One region of the Streptomyces sp. NPDC058796 genome, then DNA from elsewhere that is predicted to be linked to it. Evidence: riboswitches for the same ligand, from Rfam matches in the RefSeq annotation. Region 1 holds a riboswitch; each other region holds the start of a gene.
What was found. Region 1 has a riboswitch for thiamine pyrophosphate ahead of ACFW47_RS28405 (thiamine ABC transporter substrate binding subunit). Riboswitches for the same ligand answer to the same signal wherever they lie in the genome.
Positions count from the first base shown of each region.

Region 2: another riboswitch for thiamine pyrophosphate. It lies ahead of thiC (phosphomethylpyrimidine synthase ThiC); the one in region 1 lies ahead of ACFW47_RS28405 (thiamine ABC transporter substrate binding subunit).
Region 3: another riboswitch for thiamine pyrophosphate. It lies ahead of thiO (glycine oxidase ThiO); the one in region 1 lies ahead of ACFW47_RS28405 (thiamine ABC transporter substrate binding subunit).

Region 1 is NZ_JBHYOP010000012.1:171,839-178,743, forward strand. It holds gene ACFW47_RS28390 (nucleotidyltransferase) at 1-824, opposite strand, end outside; gene ACFW47_RS28395 (hypothetical protein) at 1,079-1,705, shown strand; gene rlmN (23S rRNA (adenine(2503)-C(2))-methyltransferase RlmN) at 1,876-2,982, shown strand; TPP riboswitch at 3,024-3,129, shown strand; gene ACFW47_RS28405 (thiamine ABC transporter substrate binding subunit) at 3,209-4,294, shown strand; gene ACFW47_RS28410 (ABC transporter permease) at 4,270-5,958, shown strand; gene ACFW47_RS28415 (ABC transporter ATP-binding protein) at 5,973-6,905, shown strand, end outside.
Region 2 is NZ_JBHYOP010000003.1:183,109-190,013, reverse strand. It holds gene ACFW47_RS09555 (IclR family transcriptional regulator) at 1-264, shown strand, start outside; gene ACFW47_RS09550 (SsgA family sporulation/cell division regulator) at 363-800, shown strand; gene ACFW47_RS09545 (YibE/F family protein) at 865-2,409, opposite strand; TPP riboswitch at 2,481-2,670, shown strand; gene thiC (phosphomethylpyrimidine synthase ThiC) at 2,663-4,474, shown strand; gene ACFW47_RS09535 (hypothetical protein) at 4,536-5,402, opposite strand; gene ACFW47_RS09530 (metallophosphoesterase family protein) at 5,585-6,691, opposite strand; gene ACFW47_RS09525 (LacI family DNA-binding transcriptional regulator) at 6,904-6,905, opposite strand, start outside.
Region 3 is NZ_JBHYOP010000001.1:164,868-171,772, forward strand. It holds gene metF (methylenetetrahydrofolate reductase [NAD(P)H]) at 1-334, opposite strand, end outside; gene thiE (thiamine phosphate synthase) at 446-1,102, opposite strand; gene ACFW47_RS00740 (Rv2175c family DNA-binding protein) at 1,274-1,639, opposite strand; gene ACFW47_RS00745 (NAD(P)/FAD-dependent oxidoreductase) at 1,681-2,940, opposite strand; gene ACFW47_RS00750 (hypothetical protein) at 2,973-3,323, opposite strand; TPP riboswitch at 3,375-3,486, shown strand; gene thiO (glycine oxidase ThiO) at 3,484-4,692, shown strand; gene thiS (sulfur carrier protein ThiS) at 4,689-4,889, shown strand; gene ACFW47_RS00765 (thiazole synthase) at 4,892-5,689, shown strand; gene pknB (Stk1 family PASTA domain-containing Ser/Thr kinase) at 5,814-6,905, shown strand, end outside.

The DNA.
Region 1 (6,905 bases):
CTGGATGCTGCCCAGTCATCCACCGTCCACTTTGCATAACCCGCCTCAAGGTGAGGCAAGCACGCGTTCATGGCTCTGATGGTCGCCAGACGATTGACCTCCGAACTGCAGGGAGTGATTCTATTCACCAGGCCGGTCGGATCATTCATGGAACGGACACCGTGTTTGATCATCCGATCGACTATATCCGGCAGGGCTGATGGATACAGAATGCTGTCTACCCGCATCCCGTACTGTGCGGCACGCATCTCTAGATAGAAGGAAGAGACTGGGACACGGTGCTGGTACTTCCATGCCTTTAGCAGCCTAGCCAGGCCCTTAACTTTGCCGGAGTGTAGGCCGTCCGCATCTCGAACGTACTGCAAATGCGCTTTAGGGGCCGACTCTCTCCACGTGTCCCCGGGGCCCGGGATCAGGAATACTTCTTCACCATTCGGCCCTGAACGCTCGTAGAAGCCGGGTGTCACCTCGTACTGCGTCACCAGCTGCTTGAAGTCAATACTGACAGTGGGGCGTGAAACCCACACGTCGAAAGCCTCCCACAGCTCCTTCTTCAAAACGCTCTTCATCGAGGTCAAGAAGGAGACCGGTTTTATCGTTTTACGATCCAGCGGGATTCGAGCGAAGTAATCAACGTCACTAATTTGAGAAATCCCGGTGCCGTTGGAGAAAGATCCGCTTTGAAAAAAACTGTAAACGCCAAACTCGGCATCTAGAGTCTCGTAGATCCTTGTTCGGTATTTACTTACCTCCTCTTTCTCCCACTTCTTGGGTGTCTTCGTTTTTAGGAATTGCGCGAAAGCTTCTGAGATGGTCTCAGCCACCAGCGGCATGTCAGCCCCCCTGAGCAGCACTGTGGACTCCGGTTGTGCCGGGGTCAGTATGCAGCGTCCCACTGACATTGATCGTCGAACTAGGGCAAGTGAGACGACCGCAGGTCACGGCCGCCGATGATCAGTTGTGGCTGTTCCGAGGCGCAAGCGTGTGCGACCGAGTCCTGGCCAGATCGCCCCCTTGTGTGCCCTGCGTGTGCGTGCCACACAGTTCAGAGGCGGGGACCAGGGGGAGGAGGCGCTGCATGTTGGTGTTGGGTGGCTATTCGGTAGGGCCGTCGGCCTGGGCTGTCGAGCGGTTTGGGCGGAATGCCGGCGCGCTTGCTGCTGCGGTTCCGGTGCAGCTGGCCAAAGCGCACGCGAAGGCTCACGCCGCGCACCTCGCGGCAGGGCTCAAGAAGCGGAGCCCGTACGGGGTCGCCCTGGCGGGTCTCGTGCGCGAGCACCTGGCGGAGACGGCTCGGGAGCTGGGGGAGGCCGTACGAGACGTGCGCGGGTACGAGTACGCGGTGATCAATGATCACGCTCTCTTTCCCTTCCGGTTCGCGGACAGGCCCAGGCCGCTGGATCGGGCCCGGCTGCCGGCTAACGCTTCTCCCACCCGGCAGCGGCTGTTTCGGGCGCATGGGCCGCAGCCCCCCGACACCCTCTTCGACGTCGACGAGGACCTGGTGACCGAGGAGTACCTGGGGCTACACGAAGTGTTCGAGGAGCTGGGAGCTTCCACCCGGCTCGTCTGCGTGTTCTTCACGGCGGACGCCGAGAACGGCATCCATGCCATTCACTGGGGCGACGCCCATCTAGAGCCTGACCGCACATTCACGTGGCCGTACAAGGAACAGCTCCCGGTCGCTCCAGCGCAGATGGAATGACGGGCCGTGGGCGCCGGCACCTGTGCACCTACGGCGTCGGCTGACCGAGTCCTGGGCCGTCCCTGGGCCGTCCGAGGCCGACCAACGCTGACAGTCGGCACCCACGGGTGACCACCCCCACCCCGCTCAGGCCTGGGCGCCCGGGGATGATCTGCGACACTGGTACAGCCATGCCTAAGCCCGGAGAACTCACATTCGTCGCCCCCCGCGGAGCCAAGAAGCCGCCGCGGCACCTCGCCGACCTCACGCCCGCCGAGCGCAAGGAGGCCGTCGCCGCCATCGGTGAGAAGCCGTTCCGTGCGAAGCAGCTCTCGCAGCACTACTTCGCGCGGTACGCGCACGACCCCGAGCAGTGGACCGACATCCCGGCCGGTTCCCGCGAGGGACTCCGGGAGGCGCTGCTGCCCGAGCTGATGTCGGTCGTGCGGCACCTGTCGACCGACCAGGGCGCCACCCGCAAGACGCTGTGGAAGCTGTTCGACGGGACCCTCGTCGAGTCCGTCCTCATGCGCTACCCGGACCGGGTGACCATGTGCATCAGCTCCCAGGCGGGCTGCGGCATGAACTGCCCGTTCTGCGCCACCGGCCAGGCCGGCCTGGACCGCAACCTGTCGACGGCCGAGATCGTCCACCAGATCGTGGACGGCATGCGGGCGCTCAGGGACGGTGAGGTCCCCGGCGGGCCGGCCCGGCTCAGCAACATCGTGTTCATGGGCATGGGCGAGCCCCTCGCCAACTACAACCGCGTAGTGGGGGCCATCCGCCGGCTCACCGACCCCGAGCCCGACGGACTCGGCCTGTCGCAGCGCGGCATCACCGTCTCCACGGTCGGCCTCGTCCCGGCCATCCACCGCTTCACCGGCGAGGGCTTCAAGTGCCGCCTCGCCATCTCCCTGCACGCCCCCGACGACGAGCTGCGCGACACCCTCGTCCCCGTGAACACGCGGTGGAAGGTGCGCGAGGTGCTGGACGCCGGGTTCGATTACGCGGCGAAGTCGGGACGCCGGCTGTCCATCGAGTACGCCCTGATCCGCGACATCAACGACCAGGCCTGGCGCGGTGACCGCCTCGGACGGCTGCTCAAGGGCAGGCCCGTGCACGTCAACCTCATCCCGCTCAACCCGACACCCGGCTCCAAGTGGACCGCTTCCCGGCCCGAGGACGAGAAGGCGTTCGTGGAGGCGATCGCGGCGCACGGTGTGCCGGTGACCATCCGGGACACCCGTGGGCAGGAGATCGACGGGGCGTGCGGTCAGCTCGCCGCGAGCGAGCGGTAATCTGACCGGCGGAAGTACGACCTGACAGAAACCACATCTTCATATTCCGACAGGGGAGCGCCACAGCGCTGAGAGTGCGGCACCGGCCGCAGACCCTCCGAACCTGGCCCAGGTCATTCTGGGTAGGGAGATCGGTCACCACTCGAGCTGTTGCGCCCTGCCCGGGACCCGCGCCAGGGGTTCCGGGCGGGGCCGCGTCTTCTCCTGGTCACCCAGGAGGAATTCAGTGAGCATCACCAAGAAGGTCACCGCCCTCGCCGTCGGGCTGGGCATGGCCGGCGGCCTCGCCGCGTGCGGATCGTCGTCCGACGGGGACGGCGGGGGTTCCGGCGACTCCAAGACCGTGACCCTCGTCAGTCACAATTCGTGGGCCGTCTCGAAGGACGTCGTCGCCGCCTTCGAGAAGAGCTCCGGCTACAAGGTCGAGGTCCTGGAGGACGGGGACGCCGGGCAGGCCGTGAACAAGGCCATCCTCACCAAGGACAACCCGCAGGGCGACGTCTTCTTCGGCGTCGACAACACCCTGCTGTCGCGGGCGCTGGACAACGGGCTGTTCCAGCCGTACGAGGCGAAGGGCCTCGACCAGGTCGACGCCGCGTACCGGACCGGCACCGACCACCGGGTCACGCCCGTCGACACCGGCGACATCTGCGTCAACTACGACAAGGCCTACTTCAGCGAGCACGAGCTGACCCCGCCGGACTCCTTCGACGACCTGGTCAAGCCCGAGTACAAGGACCTGCTCGTCACCGAGAACGCGGCCGGCTCCTCGCCCGGCCTCGGCTTCCTGCTCGGCACCGCGGCCGAGTACGGCGACGAGGGCTGGCAGGACTACTGGAAGAAGCTCGAGGCGAACGGCGTCAAGGTCGTGGACAGCTGGGAGCAGGCGTACAACGAGGAGTTCTCCGGCTCGTCCGGCGGCAGGAAGGCCAAGGGCGACCGGCCGCTCGTCGTCTCCTACGCCTCCTCCCCGCCCGCCGAGGTGATCTACGCCGACCCGCAGCCGGACACCGCGCCGACGGGCGTCGCCCAGGGCACCTGCTTCCGCCAGATCGAGTACGCCGGTCTGCTGAGCAACGCCGGGAACCCGGAGGGCGGCAAGGCGCTCCTCGACTTCCTGCTGAGCAAGCAGTTCCAGGAGGACCTGCCGCTCAACATGTTCGTGTATCCGGTGCGCAAGGACGCCGCGATCCCCGAGTCCTTCCGGAAGTTCGGGCCGCCGGCCGAGGACCCGCGGACCATGGACCCGGCGAAGATCGCCGACAACCGCGACCAGTGGGTCAAGGCGTGGACCTCGCTCGTCGTGAGGTGAAGCGGGTGGAGCGGGTGGAGCGGGTGAGGAGCGCGCGCGGGAGCGCGGCGCGGCTCGGGCTGATGGCCGTGCCCGTCGCGTTCTTCGCGGCGTTCTTCGCCTACCCCGTCGCCGCGATCGTCGCGCGCGGGCTCAAGGCCGACGGAGCCTGGCAGTTCGGGCGGATCGGGGAGGTGCTCGGGCAGTCCGACGTCCGGCAGGTGCTGTGGTTCACAACCTGGCAGGCGCTGGCCTCCACCGCGCTCACCCTGCTGATCGCCCTGCCCGGCGCCTACGCCTTCGCCCGCCTCGACTTCCCCGGCAAGCAGGTGCTGCGGGCCGTGGTGACCGTGCCGTTCGTCCTGCCGACGGTCGTCGTCGGCACGGCGTTCCTGGCGCTGGTCGGCCGCGGCGGGCTGCTCGACGAGCTGTGGGGCGTACGCCTGGACACCACGGTGTGGGCGATCCTGCTCGCGCACGTCTTCTTCAACTACGCCGTCGTCGTCCGCACCGTCGGCGGCCTCTGGTCGCAGCTCGACCCGCGGCAGGAGGAGGCCGCGCGGATGCTCGGCGCCTCGCGGCCGAAGGCCTGGCGTCAGGTGACGCTGCCCGCGCTCGCGCCCGCCGTGGCCGCCGCCGCGCTGATGGTGTTCCTGTTCACGTTCACCTCCTTCGGCGTGGTCCAGATCCTCGGCGGGCCCGCCTTCTCCACCCTGGAGGTGGAGATCTACCGGCAGACCTCCCAGGTCTTCGACCTGTCCACGGCCGCGGTACTGACGCTGGTCCAGTTCGTGGCGGTCGCCGCCGTCCTCGCCGTGCACGCCTGGACGGTACGGCGGCGGGAGACGGCCCTGCGGCTGGTGGACGCGGCCACGACCGCGCGCCGCCCGCGCGGAGCCGGGCAGTGGGCGCTGCTGGCGGGGGTCCTGGTCACCGTCGCCGGACTGATCCTGTTGCCGCTGGCCGTACTGGTCCAGCGGTCGCTCGGCGCGTCCGGTCTCGGCTACTACCGGGCGCTGACCCGCGCGGACGGCGGCACCTTCCTGGTTCCGCCGATCGAGGCGATCGGCAACTCCCTCCAGTACGCCGTCGCCGCCACCGCCATCGCGGTGGTGATCGGCGCTCTGGCCGCCGCCGCTCTCACCCGCCGCGACGCGGGCCGTTTCGTGCGCGGTTTCGACGCCCTGCTGATGCTGCCGCTCGGGGTGTCCGCCGTGACCGTCGGCTTCGGGTTCCTGATCGCGCTGGACGAGCCCCCGCTGGACCTGCGCGCCTCCTGGATCCTGGTGCCGCTCGCGCAGGCGTTGGTCGGCGTCCCCTTCGTCGTACGGACCATGCTGCCGGTCCTGCGGGCGGTGGACGTACGGCTGCGGGAGGCGGCGGCGGTGCTCGGGGCGTCGCCGTGGCGGGTGTGGCGTGAGGTGGACCTGCCGATGGTGCGGCGGGCGCTGCTGGTGGCCGCCGGGTTCGCGTTCGCGGTGTCGCTCGGGGAGTTCGGGGCGACCGTGTTCATCGCGCGGCCCGACAACCCGACGCTGCCGGTGGCCGTGGCGCGGCTGCTGGGACGGCCCGGGGACATGAACTACGGCCAGGCGATGGCCCTTTCGACGATTCTGATGCTGGTGTGCGCCGTGGCCCTGGTGGTGCTGGAGCGGCTGCGGACCGACCGGACCGGGGAGTTCTAGAGATGCCGCCGAGCCTGCCGACGAGCCTGCTGGGCCTGGAGGGCGCGACCGTCCGCTTCGGCGGGCGGCCCGTGCTCGACGCCGTCGACCTGGAGGTCGCCGAGCACGAGGTGGTGTGCGTGCTCGGGCCCAGCGGCAGCGGCAAGTCGACGCTGCTGAGGGCGGTCGCCGGTCTCCAGCCGCTGGACGCCGGACGGGTGACGCTGGACGGGCACGACCAGGCCGGGGTGCCCGCGCACAAGCGCGAGGTCGGGCTGATGTTCCAGGACCACCAGCTGTTCCCGCAGCGGGACGTGGCCGGGAACGTCGCCTTCGGACCACGGATGCGGGGCGCGTCCCGTGCCGAACAGCACGAGCGGGTGGGGGAGTTGCTGGAGCTGGTCGGGCTGCCGGACGCCGCCCGCCGGTCCGTCGCCGCGCTCTCCGGGGGTGAGCAGCAGCGGGTGGCGCTGGCCCGTGCCCTCGCGGCCCGGCCCCGGCTGCTCATGCTGGACGAGCCTCTCGGTCAGCTGGACCGCTCGCTGCGGGAGCGGCTCGTGGTGGAACTGCGGGAGCTGTTCGGCCGGCTGGGCACCACGGTGCTCGCCGTGACGCACGACCAGGGCGAGGCTTTCGCGCTCGCCGACAGGGTCGTGGTGATGCGGGACGGGCGGATCGCCCAGTCGGGGACGCCGCTGCAGGTGTGGCAGCGGCCCGCCGACGCCTTCGTGGCCCGCTTCCTGGGCTTCGACAACGTGGTCGACGCGACCGTCACCGGGCAGGCCGCCGACACCCCGTGGGGCAAGGTGCCGGTTCCCGAGGACGCCCCGCAGGGCGCCCGGACGCTGCTCGTCCGCCCTGCCGGGGTGCGCCTGGTGCCCGCCGACACCGGTCTGCGCTGCACGGTGACCGCCCGCACCTTCCGCGGCACCCACGTGGCCGTCCACCTCCAGCCCGAGGATGCCCCG
Region 2 (6,905 bases), on a different contig from region 1:
GTCACGCCGTACACGGTGCGTGATGGCAATGCCCTGCTGAAGCGGCTGGAGCGCATGCGGCGGATGACTCCGGTGGTCGAACGCCAGGAGTACGCCCTGGGGACGGTGTGCGCGGCGATCCCGATCACCGTCGGCACCACGGCCGCCACCATGGCCATTTCCCTGCCCCTCCAGCAGGCCGACCGGCTGCTGCCCGCGGCGCAGCGGTTGCAGGACGAGGTGGGGCGGTTACTGGGGTCACTGGCGATCTCTATCAGTATCTGAAAACTCACTCCTTGTGATCTGGTGTGTACGTTGAGCAAGATGCCACCAGTGTTAGAGGTTTGATTCCCGGACAGTCGACGGCGAATGACGGGTGTGCGATGGGCGAGTCCGTACAGGCAGAGGTCATGATGAGCTTTCTCGTGTCCGAGGAGCTCTCGTTCCGCATCCCGGTGGAGCTGCGCTACGAGACCTGTGATCCCTATGCCGTGCGACTGACCTTCCATCTGCCCGGGGACGCGCCGGTGACCTGGGCCTTCGGCCGGGAGCTGCTGGTGGACGGGGTGGGCCGGCCGTGCGGTGACGGCGATGTGCGCATCGCTCCCGTCGACCCCGAGCCGCTGGCCGAGGTACTGATCCGTCTTCAGGTCGGGACCGACCAGGCGCTCTTCCGGTCATCGGCGGCTCCCCTGGTGGCGTTCCTGGACCGGACCGACAAGCTGGTGCCGCTGGGCCAGGAGGGTGCGCTCGCCGACTTCGACGCCCACCTCGACGAGGCCCTGGACCGCATCCTGGCGGAGGAACAGAGCGCGGGCTGAACCGTTACGGCAGGAACCCCTTCCCGTGCCGTAAACGCTTCACCGGGGCGGTCCCTCCGGTGGCTCAGCGCTTGCGGCGCCGACCCCGCCCGCCGCGTACGGACGCCGAACCCGGTGCCGCTCCCGGGGCCTGTGCCGCAGGGCGGTCGGCGGGCCGGTCGGCCGACACGACGAGGGCCGCGAGGGCCGTGGTGACCGGAACGGACGCCACCAGGCCGATCGAGCCGACCAGTGTGCGCACGATCTCCTCCGCGACCAACTCGCTGTTGGCGACCGTGCCCACCCCGCTCTGCGCAATGGAGAACAGCAGCAGCAGCGGAAGGGCGGCGCCCGCGTAGGCGAGGACCAGAGTGTTGACGACCGAGGCGATGTGGTCGCGACCGATACGGATTCCGGCCCGGTACAGCCCGCGCCGGCCCAGCGTCGGATTGGCCTCGTGCAGTTCCCAGACCGCCGACGTCTGGGTGACCGTCACGTCGTCGAGGACACCGAGCGAACCGATGATGACTCCGGCCAGCAGCAGGCCGCTCATGTCGATCGTCGGATACAGGCCGTGGATGAGGCCCGTGTTGTCGTCCGTGTTGCCGGTGAGCGCGGCCCAGCCGATGAACAGCGACCCGAGCACGCCGATCAGCACCAGGGAGATGAGCGTGCCCAGTACCGCCACGGACGTGCGGGCCGACAGGCCGTGGCACAGGTACAGGGCGATCAGCATGATGGCACTGGAGCCGATCACCGCCACGAGCAGCGGGTTCGAGCCCTGCAGGATGGCGGGCAGGATGAAGAAGTTCAGCAGCAGGAAGCTGACGGCCAGGGAGATCAGCGCCATGAGGCCGCGTAGACGTCCGACGACCACGACCGCGAGGGCGAAGATGCCGGCGAGCAGCGCCATCGGGACCCGGCGGTTGATGTCGGTCACCGAGTACTGCAGGTCTTCGGGCGCGGAGGGCTCGTAGGCGACCACGACCTTCTGGCCTTCGTGCAGCTGCCGTGACTGGTCCGGCTGCACGATCTCGGTGAAGGTGCGGCCCTTGTCGTCGCCGCTGTCGACGCGGATCGTGGCCCGCTTGCAGTCGCCGTTCGCCTGCTGCACCGCGGAGGAACCCTCGGCGGTGGAGGTGTCGCCGGTCGGGGGGACGCCCGACGCGTTCACGGACTGGCAGCTCAGCTCAACCACCTTGGTGACCGTGGCCTGCTGCGTCTGCCGGTCGAAGCCGACCCCGGTGCGTTCGTGCGGCGGGGCTCCTCCCGGCCACAGCACCGCGAGCCCGATCAGCACGGCCGCGGCGAACGGGATGAGGACCGCGGCGATGACCTTCCGCAGATGCCGGGAGACGGGCGCCGCCGGACCGTGACTGTGCGCGTGCGAGTGGCCGTGTCCGCCGCCCCCGCCTCCACCGCCGCCCGAACCGTGGCCTCCGGCACCGTGCCCGCCGCCAGGGCCCTGCCCGCCGCCGGGGCCGTGCCCGCCCCCTGCGTCATGGCGGTCTCCGCCCGCGCCGTGAGGACCGGGTGAAACCGGACCGGCTCCGTGGCTGTCGCCGTGGTCGGTGCCCGGTCCGCGGCGGGGTTCGTGCGGCGGGAAGGGGGGATGCTGCGGTGTGGTCACCGACCGATCATCGCAAGAACGAGGGGGGCCCTCTGTTCACCGCGCCCGAATTGACGCTAGCGTGGAGGCACCTTTGTACACGCGGGAGCTCGGAGCACCGGGCTGAGAGGGCGCTGACCTCCGTCCCAGCGATGTTTCACGGGAAACGTCACCGAAGTCGAGTGACGTTGCCCACGAAACGTCCGCGGACGGAAACCGCTGCGTCGACCGCCGAACCTGTTACCGGGTAATGCCGGCGTAGGGAGTAGGTCTCATGACCATCAAGGACGCACGCACGCCTGCCTCCACTCAGAACTCCGTCCAGGAGGAGACCGCGGAGGCCGGGAAGTCCATCGGCTGGCACAAGGCGTACGTCGAGGGCTCGCGCCCCGACCTGCGGGTGCCGGTCCGTCAGGTGCACCTCACCAACGGGAAGTCGGTCACGCTCTACGACACCTCGGGCCCGTACACCGATCCGCTCCTCGACACCGATGTCCGACGGGGGCTGCCGCCGCTGCGGGAGAACTGGATCATCGCCCGCGGTGACACGGAGGAGTACGCGGGCCGTCCCGTCCGTCCCGAGGACGACGGAATCAAGCACACCTCGCCGCGTGGCGGTCTGCGCAACCTCGATGCCGTCTTCCCCGGGCGTCCGCGCCAGCCGCGGCGCGGCCGGGACGGCAGCGCGGTCACGCAACTCGCGTACGCACGCCGGGGAGAGATCACGCCCGAGATGGAGTACGTGGCCATCCGGGAGAACGTGGCGCCGGAGGTGGTCCGCGAGGAGATCGCGGCGGGCCGTGCCGTGCTGCCCGCCAACGTCAACCACCCGGAGATCGAGCCGATGATCATCGGCAAGCGGTTCCTGGTGAAGGTCAATGCCAACATCGGCAACTCGGCGGTGACGTCCTCCATCGAGGAAGAGGTCGAGAAGATGACCTGGGCGACCCGGTGGGGCGCCGACACGGTCATGGACCTGTCCACCGGCCGCAACATCCACACCACGCGTGAATGGGTACTGCGCAACTCCCCCGTCCCCATCGGGACCGTGCCGCTCTACCAGGCCCTGGAGAAGGTCGACGGCCGGGCCGAGGAGCTGACCTGGGAGATCTACAAGGACACGGTCATCGAACAGGCCGAGCAGGGCGTGGACTACATGACGGTTCACGCCGGGGTGCGCCTGGCGTACGTACCGCTGACCGCGAACCGCAAGACCGGCATCGTCTCGCGCGGCGGGTCGATCATGGCGGCGTGGTGCCTGGCGCACCACAAGGAGTCCTTCCTGTACGAGAACTTCGAGGAGCTCTGCGAGATCCTCGCCGCCTATGACGTCACCTACTCGCTCGGTGACGGCCTGCGGCCGGGTTCCATCGCGGACGCCAACGACGAGGCGCAGTTCGCGGAGTTGCGCACGCTCGGGGAACTCAACACGATCGCCAAGCGTCACAACGTACAGACCATGATCGAGGGCCCGGGCCACGTCCCGATGCACAAGATCAAGGAGAACATCGACCTTCAGCAGGAGATCTGCGATGAAGCTCCGTTCTATACGCTCGGCCCGCTGACGACCGACGTCGCGCCGGCCTACGACCACATCACCTCCGGCATCGGTGCAGCGATGATCGCCTGGTGGGGTACGGCCATGCTCTGCTACGTCACACCCAAGGAGCACCTGGGCCTGCCCAACCGTGACGACGTCAAGACCGGCGTCATCACCTACAAGATCGCCGCCCATGCCGCCGACCTCGCCAAGGGGCACCCAGGCGCCCAGGAGTGGGACGACGCGCTGTCGGACGCCCGTTTCGAGTTCCGGTGGGAGGACCAGTTCAACCTGGCCCTCGACCCGGACACGGCGCGGGAGTTCCACGACGAGACACTGCCGGCCGAGCCTGCCAAGACGGCTCACTTCTGCTCGATGTGCGGGCCGAAGTTCTGCTCCATGAAGATCAGCCAGAGCATCACGGAGCGATTCGGTGGTGCGGCAGCCGAGGGAGCGTCTCCCGAGGAGGTCGCCGAGGGGATGCTCCAGAAGTCGAGGGAGTTCGCGGCGAGCGGGAACAGGGTGTACCTGCCGATCGCCGACTGACGTCACCCGGCCCGGTGCCCCGTACCCCCGAAGGCGAGGGGGTACGGCGCCCGGGCGGTGACTACTCGGACCGGTGTTCCGGGCCGCCGAAGTCCGGGCTGCTGTAGTCCGGGCTCGAGTAGCTCGGACGCGGGCCGGTGGCGGTGCCCTCACCGGGGCTCGTGAAGCCCGGACGGCCGTAGCCGAGGTGCGGCATGCGGCTCGTCGGCGCCGCCGGTCCCGTGCCCAGCGCCGCGGTGCCCGGATCGGCGAGTGCCTCCCGCAGGAACGGCAGGATGCCCCGCTCCAGCAGGGCTTCGTGCCAGGCGTCCCTGGCCCGGACCACTTCCTCGTCGAGTTCGCCGTAGAAGCCGGACTCGGCGAAGGGGCGGTTGCGCAGCGCGGTGAGCAGCAGACCCACCGCGGCGACGAGGATCGCGACCGCGGTCACGGCGCCGAACACCCACCCGGTGGTGAGCATGGTCTGCGCGAAGGTCTGCCCCGGGTCGAGCACCTTCAGGAGGTAACCGACGAGCAGGAAGATCGCCGCGGCGGTGCCGGCCAGGACGGGCGCCAGGACGGCGACGACGGCCACGGCCCCCGCGCCGGTCGCCTCCGCGACCTCGCCCATAGTGGCGGCGAGCCCTGCCGCGCCCGGGCCCTGCTCCTCGGAGCCCGAACCGCGCGTGGCCGGTTCCTTGGCGGACGGCGCCGGGTGGCGCAGCTGCTCACGGACCTTGACGTAGTGCTGGTACTCGGTGGTGGCCGCCGCGGTGATGAGGGCGGTGGCGTTGAGTGCCATGGTGCGCAGTTGTTCGGAGTTGAGCCGCTGTCCGACAGTGGCCAGCTCCGGGCGGTGTGGTGCGGAGCGCAGCGCCTCGTCGAGGATCCGCTCGTATTCCTGGCGGTCCTCGTTCGACAGATGCTGCGGAACGCTGTTCATGTGCATCCCCCGATGCTCCGTAGGGCTTGGGGCTCGCATGCCAACGAGCCGTCGGGCAGAAACGGAGGGGAGCCTGCTACGGATAAGCCGATGGTAGAGCGGCGACGGTGGAGGGTGACAGGGGGTTTCCAGAAATTGGGTGCCGACCTGTGAGGGGGCTGCCGCCGAAAGGTCCGTCCGGTGAACGGTCAGGAAGCGAGCGGAAGTTGCTGGACCAGCAGCTTTCCGGCCATGGTCACGCCGCCGTCCATCGCGATGGCCAGCCCGTCCGCGTAGACGTGAGGTCCTTCGACCGCGGTACGGGTGTCGTCCTCGCCGTCCTCTGAGCCGACCTCGCCCAGCAGATAGGGGATGGGGCTGTGGCCGTGAACGATCCGGGTGCCGCCGTACGTGTCCAGCAAGGAGCGCACGGCGTCGGCGCCGCCCTCGTCGCGGAAGGAGAAGCGCTTGGTGAACTTGCGGAACAGGTCCCACACCTCTTCCGCGTCGTTGCGCGTGAGCGTCTCGCGGACGGTGTCGTTGACCTCCTCGATGGAACGGCCGTAGTCGAGGTACGTGGTGGCGTCCGAGTGGACCAGGAGATGGCCGTCGACCTCTTCCATGGCGTCGAGTCGGGCCATCCACTGCAGGTGGTGGTCCTGCAGGCGGTCCATGTCGGTCTTCTGGCCGCCGTTCAGCAGCCAGGCCGCCTGGAAGGTGGCGGTGCCCGCGCCGGAGTTGACGGGCGTGTCGCCGAACCGCTTGGCGCCCAGCAGCAGCAACTCGTGGTTGCCCATCAGCGCCTTGCAGTAGCCACCGGCCGCGGCGGCCTCTGCGGACAGCCGCATCACGAGGTCGATGACGCCGATGCCGTCGGGACCGCGGTCGGTGAAGTCGCCGAGGAACCACAGCCGTGTGGTGCCGGCGCACCACTGGCCGTCCTCGTCGATGAGGCCCTTCTCCTGCAGGGCGGCCACCAGCTCGTCGAGGTAGCCGTGCACGTCGCCGACCACGAACAGCGGGCCCTGCCCCGTGGCAGGAGGTGCCACTTGGACCGGCTCCGGGTCGACGGTCACCTGGACCGTGTCACCCCGACGGATGACGGGCAGATCCCGCTGGGTGGGCGTGTACCCCTCCGGAAGGGCCTCCTCGTACCCTTCCTCGGGCGGCGGAGCGGCCTCGCTCGCCTGCGGTCCGGGGGCGGCGTACGGAGCGGCCTCGTGGACGTACGCGGGCACCCGGAAGTCGCGCACCGTCGCCGTCCGCTGCACCTCGGGTCCCTGACCGGCCCCCTGAGTCATCGACCCCTCCACCATCGCGCCGCATCTGCACCGCTTCGGACTGCCTGGTCGCAGCGGCCCGCGGTGTGTGGGCCCATCATAGGAATGCGGATCGCGCTGTGTGATGACCCAGGGGTGGTGAATCAGAACAGGACTCCGGTTCACCGTGGCTTTCGCCCCGATTGGGCCCGGCTTCGCCCGTCCGCGACGGCGGCGCGACCATGCTCCGGACGCGCCGGGCGGCGGCCCT
Region 3 (6,905 bases), on a different contig from region 1:
CGGCGTCGGCGTACTGGCCGATGATGTTGCGCAGCTCCGCGATGGAGTGGTTGACCGCGGTGAGGTGGGCGACGGGGGTCAGTGTGGTGTCGGCGACGATCTGCTGGGTCTCCTTCACCGTGCCCGCGCGCGTGGAACCTCCGGCGCCGTAGGTGACGGAGACGAAGTCCGGGGCGACCGCCTCGACCCGCCTCAGCGCGCTCCACAGGTTCTTCTCGCCCTTCGGCGTCTTCGGCGCCGAGAACTCGAACGAGTACGTCGTCTTGCCGGTGGCGAGGATGTCGCGCACGGTGCGTGCGCGGTCAGTCCTGGTGGATGCGGTTCCGAGGGCCATACGGGCAGGTTAGCCAGGGGGTGGCGGTCACCCAACCGGATGCGGGATATTTGTCCGCATTGTCGAGTTGTTGTCCACCCCTTGGACACATGCCGGCGGCACCCGCCGCGCCTACGCCTGCCGCAGCCGCTTCGCGAACTCGGCCGCCGCCGCGCCCGGGTCGTCCGCCGCGGTGATCGCCCGGACGACGACGACGCGGCGGGCACCGGCCTCCAGCACCTCGTCGAGATTGCCGAGGTCGATGCCGCCGATGGCGAACCAGGGGCGGCCGGTGCCCAGGGACGCGGTGTACCGGACCAGGTCGAGGCCGGGTGCGTGGCGGCCGGGCTTGGTGGGGGTGGGCCAGCACGGGCCGGTGCAGAAGTAGTCCACGCCGTCCTGGGCGGCCGCGGCGGCGGCCTCGGACTCGGCGTGGGTGGAGCGGCCGACGAGCACGTCGTCGCCGAGGATCGCGCGGGCGGCGGGCACCGGGAGGTCACCCTGACCGAGGTGCAGTACGTCGGCGCGGGCGGCGTGGGCGACGTCCGCCCGGTCGTTGACCGCGAGCAGCTTGCCGTGGCGGGCGCAGGCGTCGGCGAGGACCTTCAGGTGGTCCAGCTCCTCGGCCGCCTCCATGCCCTTGTCGCGCAGCTGCACGATGTCGACGCCGCCGGCCAGCACCGCGTCGAGGAACTCGGGCAGGTCGCCCTGGTCGCGGCGGGCGTCCGTGCACAGGTAGAGCCGGGCGTCGGCGAGCCGGGCGCGTGCGGTCGCGGCGGTGTCGGGCATGCGGGTGTCCCCCCAGGTGTGCGGTGTGCGGCCCGCGGTGGGCCGCACACCTCGGCTAACGGGCTGCGGCCCCTGCGACTCCCGGACGGGGCTCCGCAGGGTACGCCGCCCAAGGTACGACGCGGCGGTGGTGCCGCCACGAGGCGGACCCCCGCCGCCCGGGGGATCGGATCAGACGGCGAGCGCCTGGGCGCGGCGCTTCACCTCCGTGCCGCGGTTCTCGCTCAGCGCCTGCGCGGGGGTGCCGGGCAGGGACTCGTCGGGCGTGAAGAGCCACTCCAGCATCTCCTCGGCCGTGAAGCCGTCGTCCCGCAGCAGCGTCAGGGTGCCGACCAGGCCCTTGACGACCTTGTCCCCGTCGATGAAGGCCGCCGGGATGTGCAGTGCGCGGTTCTCGCCGCGGCGTACGGCGATGAGCTGGCCTTCCTTGATCAGCTGGCGCACGCGGGTCACCTCGACGCCGAGCATCTCGGCGATGTCGGGAACGGTGAGCCAGGCAGGCACGAGAGCATCGATCTTTGCGTCAATCTCGGTCACGCCTCAAGCCTGCCATCTGGCACTGACAGTCGGAAACCGGACTACGCCGTGGCCGCCTTCAGCGGCTTCGCCGGGTCGGCCAGCAGCCGCGGGTCCATCGCCGTGCCCGCCTGGATCAGCCTCCTGCCCTGCGCCAGGTCCCGGGGGCGGCCCACCGCCAGCAGGGCGGCCAGGCGGCTCCCCCGCAGCCAGCAGACCGTCCAGGCGGCAGACGCCGGGTCGCCGCGCCACAGGATCGTGTCGGCGGCCGTGTGGTGACCGGCGTACTGCACGAAGCGGCCGAACTGCTCGGACCAGAAGTACGGCACCGGATCGTAGGCCTCGGGGGCCTCGCCGCCGGGGGCGCCGGCGATGTCGGCGGCGACCGTGCGCGGGCCCTGGAGGGCGTTGTCCCAGTGGTGCACCAGCAGCCGCTCCCCGTAGCGGCCGGAGGGGAAGGACGCGCAGTCGCCGACCGCGTACACGTCCGTGGCGGACGTGCGCAGGCGGTCGTCGGCCAGGACCTCGCCGTGCGCGCCGAGGGCGATCTGGGAGCCGGCCAGCCAGGCGGTGGCGGGCCGGGCGCCGATGCCGACGACGACCGCGTCGGCGGGCAGTCGCGAACCGTCGTCCAGGACCACCACGTGACCGGGCTGCCCGGGGCCTTCGCCTTGCTCGACGCGCTCCACGCGTGCGTGCGTGCGCAGGACGGCGCCGGCTTCCGCGTACCACTGCGTCATCGGGGCGGCGACCTCGGCGGGCAGTGCGCCGGTCAGCGGCCGGTCGGCGGCCTCCACCACGGTCACCGCGCAGCCGGCCTCGCGCGCGGCGGTGGCGAACTCCGCGCCGATCCAGCCCGCGCCGACGACCACGATGTCGTGCTGCCGTGCGAGCACCGGGCGCAGCCGTTCGGCGTCGTCCAGGGTGCGCAGCAGGTGCACCCCGGACACGCCCTCGGCGCCGGGCAGCCGCAACGGTTCCGCGCCGGTCGCCAGCACCAGGCAGTCGTACGGCACGGGCCCCTCGGACGTGTCGAGGACGTGCTCGGCGGGGCGGACGCCCAAGGCCTCGCAGCCGAGCCGCAGGGTGATGCCGAGGGCCTCGAAGTCGACGTCGAAGGCGGAGCCCTCGGCGGTCCCGAGCAGGACGGCCTTGGACAGCGGGGGGCGGTCGTAGGGCTGGTGCGGCTCGGCGCCGATCAGCGTGACGGGACCGGTGAAGCCCCGCTCGCGCAGGGCGACCGCGGTCTGCACCCCCGCCATGCCCGCGCCCACGACGACCACGCGGCGCTCCGGGGTCCGCTCCTGCGTCTGCTCGCTCACCTGATCACCTTAGACACCCCGCGCACCGCGGGTCAGTGCTCGTGCGCGGTGAGCTGCTCCACAACGCTCGTCCCGCTGCCCCGCTGCGACTCCCACTCCCAGGTCTCGTCCAGCCGCACCCGCCCGTCCGGCAGCTCCACGACGGTCGACACGCAGTGCCCCGACGACGTGCTGCCGTCGGTCTTGAGCTGCACGTACCGGAAGTCCAGGCGGTCGCCCTCCCGGGTGCCCACCAGGTGGCCGCGCAGGACGTCACCGCCCGCGTACTCGGCCCACACGGCGCCGTCCCGCTCGTGGTAGGTGAAGCGGGTGCGCGTGCCCACCTGACCGGGCGCCTGGTCGGCGACGGGGGCGAGGACGAGACCGTCGAGTGAACGGGCCACGGGCGAGGCTCCCTTACGAGTGCGATGTGCTGCGGGCTAGGGTGGCCAACGTAAGGCACTCGCGGGAGCCCGGACGCACCGGGCTGAGAGGGAGGCTGGCGGCCTCCGACCGTACGAACCTGATCCGGGTCATGCCGGCGAAGGGAGGGGCTGGACGCCCATGTCGTCACCACCGCACACGTCGTCCCGTACACCCGACGTCCTCGTCGTCGGGGGCGGCATCATCGGCCTGGTCACGGCGTGGCGGGCCGCGCAGCGCGGACTCGCCACGGCACTGGTGGACCCGGAACCGGGCGGTGGCGCCGCCCAGGTGGCGGCCGGGATGCTGGCCGCCGTCACGGAACTGCACTACGGCGAGCAGACGCTGCTCGCGCTGAATCTCGCCTCGGCCCGCCGCTACCCGGAGTTCGCCGCCGAGCTGGCGGACGTCACGGGACACGACCTCGGTTACCGCCGCTGCGGCACCCTCGCCGTGGCGCTGGACGCCGACGACCGCGTCCACCTGCGGGAACTGCACGCGCTCCAGCAGCGTTCGGGGCTGGAGTCCGAGTGGCTGCCGGGGCGTGAGTGCCGGCGCCTGGAGCCGATGCTCGCGCCGGGCGTGCGCGGCGGACTCCGGGTGGACGGCGACCACCAGATCGACCCGCGGCGCCTGGCCGCCGCACTGGTCGCCGCCTGCGACCGCGCGGGCGTCGTCCTCCACCGGGTGTGGGCCGACCGGCTCACCGTCGGGCACGGCGGCGAGCGGACCACGGGGATCGTCACCGCCGACGGCACCGTGCTGGAGGCCGGGCAGGTGGTGCTGGCGGGCGGCAGCCTGAGCGGACGGCTTGCGGGCGTGCCCCAGGACGTACTGCCGCCGGTGCGGCCGGTGAAGGGGCAGGTGCTGCGGCTGACGATGCCGCGGGCGCACGGGCCGCTGCTGAGCCGCACGGTGCGCGCCGTGGTACGCGGCAACGCCGTCTACCTGGTGCCCCGCGAGAGCGGCGAGCTGGTCGTCGGCGCCACCAGCGAGGAGCTGGGCTGGGACACGACGGTCACCGCGGGCGGCGTCTACGAGCTGCTGCGCGACGCCCACGAGCTGGTCCCCGGCATCACCGAGCTGCCCCTGACGGAGACCCGGGCGGGTCTGCGTCCCGGCTCCCCGGACAACGCGCCGCTGCTCGGCCCGACCGGTCTGGACGGCCTGCTGCTGGCCACCGGTCACTACCGCAACGGCGTCCTGCTCACCCCGGTCACCGGCGACGTCATGGCGCACGCCCTGACCACCGGCGAGCTGCCGGAAGAGGCCCGGCCCTTCACCCCCCGGCGCTTCGCCGACGCCCCCGCGCTCCCCGCACTCCCGCAACTTACGGAGCAGTCCGCATGAACATCTCCGTCAACGGCGAGCCGCGCGAGGTGGCTCCCGGCACGGCCCTGGACGCCCTGGTGCTCACGCTCACCACGGCGCCGTCCGGAGTGGCCGCCGCCCTTAACGAGACCGTCGTCCCGCGCGCGCGGTGGGCCGCCACCGCGCTGTCCGACGGCGACCGCGTCGAAGTCCTCACCGCCGTCCAAGGAGGCTGACCATGGCCGACGATCCCTTCGTCCTCGGCGGTACGTCCTACGGGTCCCGCCTGATCATGGGTACGGGCGGGGCGCCCAGCCTCGACGTCCTGGAGCGGGCGCTGGTGGCGTCCGGTACGGAACTGACGACCGTCGCGATGCGGCGTGTGAACGCCTCGGTGCACGGGTCGGTGCTGTCGGTGCTGGAGAAGCTCGGCATCCGGGTGCTGCCGAACACAGCCGGCTGCTTCACCGCCGGGGAGGCCGTGCTCACCGCGCGGCTCGCGCGCGAAGCGCTCGGCACCGACCTCGTGAAACTGGAGGTCATCGCCGACGAACGCACCCTGCTGCCGGACCCGATCGAGTTGCTGGACGCGGCGGAGACGCTGGTCGACGACGGGTTCACGGTGCTGCCGTACACCAACGACGACCCGGTCCTCGCGCGGAAGCTGGAGGACGTCGGGTGCGCCGCGATCATGCCGCTCGGGTCGCCGATCGGGTCGGGGCTGGGCATCCGCAACCCGCACAACTTCGAGTTGATCGTGGAGCACGCGCGCGTGCCGGTGATCCTGGACGCGGGGGCCGGCACGGCGTCGGACGTGGCGCTGGCGATGGAGCTGGGGTGTGCGGGGGTGATGCTGGCGTCGGCGGTGACGCGGGCGCAGGAACCGGTACTGATGGCGGAGGGGATGCGGTTCGCCGTGGAGGCGGGGCGCTGCGCGCGGCGGGCGGGGCGGATCCCGCGGCGGCGGTTCGCCGAGGCGTCGTCTCCCGCGGAGGGCCTCGCGGTGCTTGATCCGGAGCGGCCCGCTTTCCGGTAGCCCCGCCGTCCTGCCGCCCGGTCTTCGCCGTGCGTGCGTGGGAAGCGTCACAGGTGCGCTGCAGTACCGGGGCCGATCGACGACGGCGGCGTCGGGTGTCCGTGGCGGCTCGTAGACTCGCTGCGTGGACACGACCCTCCAGGACCCTCTCGTCGGGCAGGTGCTCGACGGCCGGTACCGCGTAGAGGCGCGGATCGCGGTCGGCGGGATGGCCACGGTCTACCGGGCCGTGGACACCCGCCTGGACCGCGTGCTCGCGCTGAAGGTGATGCACCCGACGCTCGCGACCGACGCCACCTTCGTGGAGCGGTTCATCCGCGAGGCGAAGTCGGTGGCCCGGCTGGACCATCCCAATGTCGTACAGGTGTTCGACCAGGGAGCCGAGGGAGCGTACGTCTACCTGGCGATGGAGTACATCGCCGGCTGCACCCTGCGTGACGTGCTGCGCGAGCGCGGGGCGCTCGGGCCGCGGGCCGCGCTGGACATCCTGGAGCCGGTGCTGGCCGCGCTGGGCGCCGCCCACCGGGCCGGCTTCGTGCACCGGGACATGAAGCCGGAGAACGTGCTGATAGGGGACGACGGCCGGGTCAAGGTCGCCGACTTCGGACTGGTCCGGGCCGTGGACACGGTCACCAACACCACCGGCGCCGTCCTCGGCACCGTCTCCTACCTGGCGCCCGAGCAGATCGAGCAGGGCGCGGCCGACCCCCGGGTCGACGTGTACGCGTGCGGCGTCGTGCTGTACGAGATGCTGACCGGCGGCAAGCCGCACGAGGGCGACTCCCCGGCCCAGGTCCTCTACAAGCACCTGCACGAGGACGTGCCGCCGCCGTCGGCCGTCGTGCCGGGGATGGCGTACGAGCTGGACGAGCTGGTCGCCTCGGCGACCGCGCGCAACCCCGGGATCCGGCCGCACGACGCCGTGGCGCTGCTCGCACAGACCCGTGAGGCCCGTGCCGCGCTCACCGACGAGCAGCTGGACGCGGTGCCGCCGCAAGCGCTCCCCGGCGAGCACGACAACGCGGAGGACCGCACGAGCGTGATCCCCCGCGCGCTGACGATGCCCCGGCCGCTGCCCGTCAACGAGGACGAGGGCGACGGCACGGACGGCGCCTTCCCCGCGGACGGGGTGAACCGCACCAGCCGGCTGACCGCTCCCCCGACGGCCCCGCCCCGGAGCCGGCGGCCGCGGGTGCGGCGCGGCCCGCTGGCGGTC